Regions from separate parts of the Paucibacter hankyongi genome, predicted to be linked through region 1. Evidence: predicted binding sites of a transcription regulator. Region 1 holds the regulator's gene; each other region holds the start of a gene.
What was found. Region 1 encodes sigma-54, which starts transcription at its own class of promoters, with help from an activator protein. Its sites were predicted from a motif close to TGGCANGNAANCTGCTTT; they were not measured.
Positions count from the first base shown of each region.

Region 2: the regulator sigma-54 is predicted to act here: its motif matches at 1,484-1,501, upstream of glnA (type I glutamate--ammonia ligase).
Region 3: the regulator sigma-54 is predicted to act here: its motif matches at 1,006-1,023, upstream of WG899_RS05580 (TorF family putative porin).
Region 4: the regulator sigma-54 is predicted to act here: its motif matches at 1,000-1,017, upstream of WG899_RS00280 (CmpA/NrtA family ABC transporter substrate-binding protein).

Region 1 is NZ_JBBHJX010000005.1:15,474-17,673, reverse strand. It holds gene lptB (LPS export ABC transporter ATP-binding protein) at 1-172, shown strand, start outside; gene WG899_RS09735 (RNA polymerase factor sigma-54) at 187-1,707, shown strand; gene WG899_RS09730 (AraC family transcriptional regulator) at 1,719-2,200, shown strand, end outside.
Region 2 is NZ_JBBHJX010000004.1:113,242-115,441, forward strand. It holds gene glnA (type I glutamate--ammonia ligase) at 1-1,402, opposite strand, end outside; gene WG899_RS08770 (competence/damage-inducible protein A) at 1,670-2,200, opposite strand, start outside.
Region 3 is NZ_JBBHJX010000002.1:467,390-469,589, reverse strand. It holds gene glnK (P-II family nitrogen regulator) at 1-156, opposite strand, end outside; gene WG899_RS05580 (TorF family putative porin) at 188-937, opposite strand; gene WG899_RS05575 (YifB family Mg chelatase-like AAA ATPase) at 1,246-2,200, shown strand, end outside.
Region 4 is NZ_JBBHJX010000001.1:66,998-69,197, forward strand. It holds gene WG899_RS00280 (CmpA/NrtA family ABC transporter substrate-binding protein) at 1-858, opposite strand, end outside; gene WG899_RS00285 (ANTAR domain-containing response regulator) at 1,141-1,767, opposite strand; gene icmF (fused isobutyryl-CoA mutase/GTPase IcmF) at 2,002-2,200, shown strand, end outside.

The DNA.
Region 1 (2,200 bases):
GCGCGGCATCGGGGTGCTGATCACCGACCACAATGTGCGCGAAACGCTGGGCATCTGCGACCGCGCCTACATCATCAGCGAGGGTTCGGTGCTGGCCGAAGGCACACCGGACGAGATTGTCGACAACGCCGACGTGCGCAAGGTCTACCTCGGCGAAAACTTCCGCATGTAGCGGGGCAAAAGACGATGAAGCCCTCACTACAGGTTCGGCTGAGCCAGCATCTTTCATTGACGCCGCAATTGCAGCAGTCAATCCGGCTCTTGCAGTTGTCGACCCTGGAACTGAACCAGGAAGTGGACCAGATGCTGGCGCAGAACCCGCTGCTGGAGACCGAAGAGGACTACAGCGTGGCCGCGCCCGAGTTGGCCGAGATGCGCGGCAGCATCAGTGAAGCCACCGCCGCCGAAGACAGCGGCGCCGACCTAGAAGTAGGCGGCGGCAGCGAAGGCCCGGCCGAGATTCAGGCCGAAGACTTCGGCAGCACCGAGCGCGAAGACTGGGAGAACGGCACCGAGCGTGACGACTTCGACGGCATCCGCGAACAGCCCGCCAATAGCAGCAGCGGCGGCGATGAAGACGGCGAGCGCCAAGACCAGTCCAGCGGCGAGATCAGCTTGCAAGAGCATCTGGTGCAGCAAATGGCCGGCATGAGCTTGTCAGACGCCGATCGCATGGCCCTGCATGTGCTGATCGAATCGCTCAACGAAGACGGTTATCTGGAAGATACGCTGGAAGACATCGCCGCCTCCTTGACCGACGCGGCCGATGACCCGGAAGAGCACGAAGAACTGCTGGCCCAGTTGCGCATCGCGCTGAAGTGGTTGCAGCACATGACGCCCAGCGGTGTCGGTGCCAAGGACCTGGCCGAATGCCTGGAATTGCAGTTGCGCGCCCTGCCGCGCAGCCAAGCGCAGATGATCGCCATCATGATCTGCAAGCGCCATCTGGAACTGCTGGCGCGGCGCGATCACAAAAAACTGATGGCACTGACCGGCGCCGATGAGGCCTTGCTGCGCGAAGCGCAGGCCTTGATCGTCTCGCTGGAGCCCAAGCCGGGCCGGGCTTTTGCACGCGGCATGGCGGCGGCAGTGATTCCGGATGTGATCGTGCGCAAGGTCGGCCGCGAGCTGCGCGTCATCATCAACCCCGAGGTGGCGCCCAAGCTGCGCATCAACGAGATGTACGCCAATGCCCTGCGCCAAACGCGCGGCGGCATCACCAACAGCGCGCTCGGTGGCCAGCTGCAAGAAGCGCGCTGGTTCATCAAGAACATTCAGCAGCGCTTCGACACCATTTTGCGGGTCTCGCAAGCCATTGTGGAGCGGCAAAAAGCCTTCTTCACCCATGGTGCCTTGGCGATGAAGCCACTGGTCCTGCGCGAGATTGCCGATGAGTTGGGCCTGCATGAATCAACCATCTCGCGCGTCACCACCGCCAAGTACATGGACACGCTGTTCGGCACTTTCGAGCTGAAGTATTTCTTTGGCTCGGGCCTGAGCACCGAGGCCGGCGGCGAAGCCTCCAGCACCGCGGTGCGGGCGCTGATCAAGCAGTTCATCGATGCGGAGAACCCGGCCAAACCGCTGTCCGACAGCGCCATCGCCGGCATGCTGGAAGAACAAGGCATCCAGGTCGCGCGCCGCACCGTGGCCAAGTACCGCGAAGGCATGAAGATCGGCACCACCACCATGCGCCGGGTCAGCTGAGCCGCAGCGTCATGGAGCGGGTACGGATTCTTCCCGCCACCCTGGCTGGCCTGTACGCCACCCACACCGTCAGCGCACGCAGTTACCCCAGGCATTGGCATGACGGCTATGGCATCGGCCTGATCGATGCCGGCGCGCAACGCAGCGCCAGCGGCCGCGGTCAGGTTCACGCCACCGCTGGCGATCTGATCACGGTCAACCCCGCCGAGGTGCATGACGGCGAAGCACTCGGCGGCCAAGCACGGCAATGGCGCATGCTTTATCTGGAGCCCGCGCTGATGCAGCAGCTGGCGCAGGATCTGGGCGTGCCCGCGGCGCAGCGGCTGGAGCTGAGCCGGCCGGTCTTGTCAGACCCGCAGCTGGCCCAGCGCTTTGCGCGTGTGTTCGAAGCATTAGCTGCAGCGGAGCATGAACAAAACAGCCTCGTCAGCGAAACCGAGCTGCAAGAGCTGCTGGCAGCGCTCTTGGCCTCTTATGCGAATCAAACGCCGCG
Region 2 (2,200 bases), on a different contig from region 1:
ACATATCGAATTCGACCGGGTGAGTGGCCATGCGCAGCCGGGTCACTTCCTGCATCTTCAACTCGATGTAGGCATCCAAGTAGGCATCGGTAAACACGCCACCCTTGGTCAGGAACGCGCGGTCCTTGTCCAGGGCTTCCAGAGCCTGGTCCAGGCTGTGGCAGACGGTCGGCACCAATGCGTCTTCTTCCGGCGGCAGGTGGTACAGATCCTTGGTGGCGGCTTCGCCCGGATGGATCTTGTTTTCCACGCCGTCCAGACCGGCCATCAGCAGCGCTGCGAAGCACAGGTATGGGTTGGCCGATGGATCGGGGAAGCGTGCCTCAACACGGCGACCCTTGGGGTTAGCCACGTAAGGAATGCGGATCGATGCCGAGCGGTTCTTGGCCGAGTAAGCCAGCTTCACCGGGGCTTCGTAGCCAGGCACCAGACGCTTGTACGAGTTGGTACCGGGGTTGGTGATGGCGTTCAGCGCGCGGGCGTGCTTGATGATGCCGCCGATGTAGTACAGGGCGAAATCGCTCAGGCCAGCATAGCCGTCGCCGGCGAACAGGTTCTTGCCATCCTTCCAAACCGACTGGTGCACGTGCATGCCGGAGCCGTTGTCGCCAACGATGGGCTTGGGCATGAAGGTCGCGGTCTTGCCGTAGGCATGAGCGACGTTTTGCACCACGTACTTTTGCAGCTGGGTCCAGTCAGCGCGCTGCACCAGCGAGCTGAAACGGGTGCCGATTTCCATTTGGCCGGCGTTGGCCACTTCATGGTGATGCACTTCAACCGGGATGCCCAGCTGTTCCAAGATCAGGCACATTTCCGAGCGCATGTCTTGGCCGCTGTCGACCGGAGGCACGGGGAAGTAGCCGCCCTTGACGGTCGGGCGATAGCCGGAATTGCCGTGCTCGTATTCCTTGCCGGTGTTCCAAGCGGCTTCTTCAGATTCGATCTTGAAGAAGGAGCCGGACATGTCATTGCCCCAGCGGATCGAGTCGAAGATGAAGAATTCTGGCTCCGGACCGAAGTAGGCGGTGTCGCCCAGGCCGGAGGACTTCAGATAGGCTTCAGCGCGCTTGGCCAGCGAGCGCGGATCGCGCTCATAGGCCTTGCCGTCGGCCGGGTCGACCACGTCGCAAGACAGGATCAGCGTCGGCTCTTCAAAGAAGGGGTCGATGTTGGCGGTGTTCGGATCGGGCATCAACAGCATGTCCGAGGCTTCGATGCCCTTCCAGCCGGCGATCGAGGAGCCGTCAAAAGCGTGGCCCGACACGAACTTGTCTTCGTCGAAGTGCGAGACGGGCACGGTCACGTGCTGCTCTTTGCCACGGGTATCGGTGAAACGGAAGTCAACAAACTTGACTTCGTTCTCTTTCACCATCTTGATCACGTCTGCGACGGTCTTGGCCATCAAAAACTCCTAGCGGGAAAAACTTTTGGGGACTCGAATGAATTCGGCACGCGCTGCAACTCTAGGCGCCGCACTCCAGAACAAGCACTTTGTGTGCCAACTTAAGACCAGATCTCGGGCCTCTGTTCAAAAACTGCACCAAAGCTGCGCTGCACCGCCCTCATCCAAGCAGGCGGGCGAATTATGGCGCTGCACGGCGGCATAAAACAGCACTCAAATCACAGTTTTGAACACGAGCTCGCCCGACTTGGTGCAAAGCGTCGCGCGCTACCGCACCAATTCGGTGCTTATTGTTGCACCAAACTGGATCACGCCCGTTTTCAGTGCAAGGTAGGCGGCATCGAGTTGACCCGCCTCGCCCTTGACGCCCAATTCAATGTGGCGACCCCACTGCGGATGATCCACACTGGGCAGGCTGAAGACCTTGATGCCAGGGAAGTCGGCTTCCACCGCCACCATCAAGGGCGTCAGGCTGGACTCCATGGTGCTCTGCACAATCATCGAGCGCTCTTGCACGCCCAGGACGCGGTGCAGATCCGCATGACGATGATCCAAGATCCAGGCCATCATCGGGTGCGCCATCACCGGGAAGCCGGGCATGAAGTACACCGTACCGACCGAGAATCCGGGAATCTTGTTGAAGGGATTGGGCACGATCTCGGCGCCCAGCGGGAACACGCCCATCTCGAACCGTCGCAAGGTGTCGGGGTCCTCGGCCTCGACCTGCTTGCCCTGCTCGGCCGCCATCTGCTGGATGCGTTCCCAGATCAATTCCTTGGCCTGCGGATGCAAAGCCAG
Region 3 (2,200 bases), on a different contig from region 1:
CACGTATTCGGCGCCACGGTACAGCTCGGTGTGGCCCTTTTGGCGGCCAAAGCCCTTCACCTCGGTGACGGTCAGGCCCTGCACACCGATGGCGCTCAAGGCCTCGCGGACCTCATCCAGCTTGAAGGGTTTGATGATGGCGGTGATCAGTTTCATTGCATCTATCTCCTGTAACTCGGTTCTTGATTTAGAAGGTCTTCTTGACCGACACCACAAAGCCGTCTTTGCCCAGATTCTTCAAGCCGGGGCCGCCGACATAGGCCTTGGTGTCGGTGCCGACGATGGCGGCGCCAAAGGTGAAGCCGGCGTAGTCCTTGTTCAGGGTCAGCGAATAATCGGTGTAGCTGCCGGCGCTGTTGTTCTTGACCTTTTGGTAGCCGACATGCGGGACCAGCGTGAAGCCAGCGCCGACGTCGAAACTGGCCGTCACATCCAGATAGCCGCTGCCCTTGCTGTCGGCGGTGCCGAACAGATTGGTGACGCTGTGCGAGTACTTGGCCGTCAGCGGGCCGAAGCTCAGCGCGGTGTAGAGCTCGGTGGTGTTGGCGCTAGGGCTCAGATCATTGCTGGGATAGATGTAGGTCAGCGCACCGACGTCCAGCGTCAGGCCGCTGGCGATCTCCGTCTTGTAGCCGCCATAGACGTCGATTTCGACCGAAGCGCCGCCGTTGTAAGGCGCGTCCTTGATCCATTTGATGGTCGAAGCCCAGGTGCCGATGTAGAAGCCGCTCTCGAACGCGTAATCAGCACCACCTTGCAGCGCCGGGTCCAGGCGGGACTGCGAGATGCCGCGATAACGGTACTCATTGACCAGGCTGATATTGAAGGACAAAGGGCTCGCGGCAGGTGCAGCGGCCGCCTCTTCGGCGTGCGCCGTCCCGACGGGCAGTGCAGCGAGGGTCACAAGAGCAAAACAAGCAGCAAGAGTCGACTTCATCACGAGGTTCCTGTCTATTGAATGGAGAGGGAGGCGGAAGGAGAGTTTCAAAAGGACTTGTCTCTACCTCAGCAGCTTTCGTGCCAACTCGCTCAAATCGAATTCAGCCCCACACCACGGCAAGGCGGACGGTTTTGAGCGGCTGCCGGGCAGTTACCGCACCAAACTGGGCCATCCAACCGACTCGGCGACCCGAGCCTGCGCACCGTTTCTGTGCAGTCACCGCTGCAGCCCCTTGAAGTGCACAATCAGGGCACAGTGCGGCCCGCGACGGTGCGGCCGCGTGGAGCCAAGAAGCGGCGCACAAGATGTCTCTGGCAATCGTTCACAGCCGAGCCCTGGACGGATTGGCCGCAGCGCCGGTCAGCGTTGAGGTGCACCTGGCCAACGGACTCCCCTCTTTCACGCTGGTGGGCTTGGCCGACACCGAGGTCAAAGAGTCGCGCGAACGCGTGCGCGCCGCGCTGCAAAACAGCGGCCTGAGCTTTCCGCACAATAAAAGAATCACGGTGAATCTGGCCCCGGCCGAGTTGCCCAAGGAAGGTGGGCGTTTTGACCTGCCGATTGCGCTGGGCCTGCTGGCCGCCAGCGAGCAGATCGATGCCAGCCGGCTCGACGGCTTCGAGTGCGCCGGCGAGTTGTCACTCGGCGGCGAGTTGCGCCCCATCCGCGGGGCCTTGGCCATGAGTTTGGCGCTGCGGCGCGAGCAGTCGCGGCGCGCGCTGATCCTGCCCGAGGCCAGTGCGGCCGAGGCCGCCTTGGTGGACGGCGTACAAGTTTGGCGCGCACCCCACCTGCTCGACTTGGTGGCCGCCCTGACACCTGGCAGCGAGCAAACCTTGCAAGCGGCCCGGCCCCTGCCCCGCGGCGAGCCGCCCAGCCCCGCCGACCTGCGCGATGTGAAAGGCCAGGCCGGTGCCAAACGGGTGTTGGAAATCGCGGCAGCCGGCGCTCACAGTCTCTTGCTCGTGGGCCCCCCCGGCACCGGCAAGTCCATGCTGGCGCAAAGGCTGAGTGGCTTGCTGCCGCCGCTGAACGAAGAGGAGGCCCTGGAGTCGGCCGCGCTGTTGAGTTTGGCCGGGCAATTCGAGCCGGCTCGCTGGGGCCAACGTGTCACGCGCAGCCCGCACCACAGCGCCTCCAGCGTGGCGCTGGTGGGCGGCGGCTCACCGCCCCGACCGGGCGAAATTTCACTCGCGCTGCATGGCGTTTTGTTTCTCGACGAGTTGCCAGAGTTCAATCGCAGCGCGCTGGAGGCTTTGC
Region 4 (2,200 bases), on a different contig from region 1:
CATCTTCAGCTTGTTCTGCAGGCCGGCGTCGATCCAGCGGCCGGCCTCCAGCACGGCCATGATGACGGCGCGCGCGGTGTTGGGGTACTTCTTGACGAACTCGCCGCTGCTGGCCAAGACCTTCTCGGGATGGTCCTTCCAGATGTCCTGGGTGGTGACCGCGGTGACGCCGATGCCATCGACGATGGCGCGGTGGTTCCAGGGCTCGCCGACGCAGTAGCCGTCCATATTGCCGACCCGCATATTGGCCACCATCTGTGGCGGCGGCACGGTGATGACCTTGGCGTCTTTGATCGGGTTGATGCCATGCGCCGCCATCCAATAGTTCAGCCACATCGCGTGGGTGCCGGTGGGGAAGGTTTGCGCAAAGGTGTACTCGCGCTTGTCCGTGGCCATCAGCTTGGCCAAGGAGGCGCCGTCCACCGCACCCTTTTCGGCCAACTTCTTGGACAGGGTGATGGCCTGGCCGTTGTTGTTCAGGGTCATCAACACGGCCATGTCTTTTTTCGGCCCGGCTATGCCCAGATGCACGCCATAGATCAGGCCGTAGAGCGAATGCGCCATGTCCAGCTCGCCATTGACCAGCTTGTCGCGCACGCCGGCCCAGGAGGCTTCTTTGGTGGGCACGATCTTGACGCCGTACTTTTTGTCGAAGCCCAGCACCGAGGCCATCACCACCGAGGCGCAGTCGGTCAGCGGGATGAAGCCGATGCGCACTTCTTCTTTCTCTGGCTTGTCGGAGCCCGCGGCCCAAGCGCCACCGGGCAGGCTGGCGGCCAGACCTGCGGCCGCACCGGCCAGCAATTTGCGACGTTCCGCGCTCATCAACACTCCTTTGGATTGCAGGGGCTTGCTCATCAACATCTCCAGTCAGAAAACAAAAACGGCGCCTCGACCGGCTGCCGCTTCACAAAGGAAAGCTGCAGCTGTGGTCGGACGCCGTTGTCCGTCGAACGATTTACTGATGTGGCCCACGCCGTTGCGGGCCTCAAGGTCTTATTAGCAGTAAGCGTGCCAGGTCTTTTTGCCCTTCATTGCCATGCTCATGCACGTTTTGCAGGCCCAAGTGCCAGAAACTTGCGCCACTTTGGTGCGACGCAGCATGTTGCCGTGCATGGCTTGGCGAGCGCGCCCACGCACTCAGCTCGAACGAAGCAAGGCCTGCGCCTCAATGATGCGGTCCGCCACCTCGATCAGCGGCACGCCACGGTCCATGGCCAAGCGCCGCATGCGCTTGTAGGCGGCGTCTTCGTCCAGGCCCATTTCGCTCATCAAGATGCCCTTGGCGCGCTCGATCTGTTTGCGGCCGCTCAGCTGCGCCTGCGCCTTGCTCAGCTCCTGTCGCAGGGCTAGGTCTTGCTCAAATCGTGCAATCGCCACCTGCAGCACCGAGGCCAAGCGCTCGGGCTGCAAACCGGCCACCACATAGGCGCTGACGCCGGCCTTCAAGGCCCGCCGCATCGGGTCATGGCTGCCATCTTCGGCGAACACGACCACCGGGTGCGGCAGCTGGGCCGACAAGGCGGCCAGGTTTTCCAGCGTATCGCGCGTCGGCGATTCGCTGTCCACAATCACCACATCGGGCTTCAAACGCAGCACACAGTCGTGGATCAAGGTGGCCTGCTCGATGACGCCCACCACATCGCAACCCTGCCGCGCCAGCTCCTGTTGAATCAGCTGCACCCGGTGCGCGCCATCATCAATCAGCAGCACGCGCAGGCCAGGCTGAGGCTCAGGGTTTGAAGACGAAGGGATTGGGCTTTGCATGATGACTCAATGGATAGTGCCCATCACGCAAAGATCATGCCCGCACCGCCTCCTGCCCGTCAAAAATGGGGTCAGAGTCAGTTTTCCAACGCGAAGACCGACGCTCTTGCCTTGGCCGCAGCCCATTTCAAATAGATTTGACGTTTACGTAAACGTCAATCAAGCCCTAGAATCGCCGAAGTTTTGCTGCTACAAAAGGCGGCCCCGTCCGTGGGCTGCCGCTGGAGACCTTTGATGACCGACCTGTCCGCCGAATCCAAAGCCCTGGCCAATTACCGCCCGACGAACAAGGTGCGCTTCGTCACCGCCGCCAGCCTGTTCGACGGCCACGACGCCGCCATCAACATCATGCGTCGCATCCTGCAAGGCATGGGCGCCGAGGTCATCCACCTGGGCCACAACCGCTCGGTTGACGAGGTGGTGACCGCCGCGC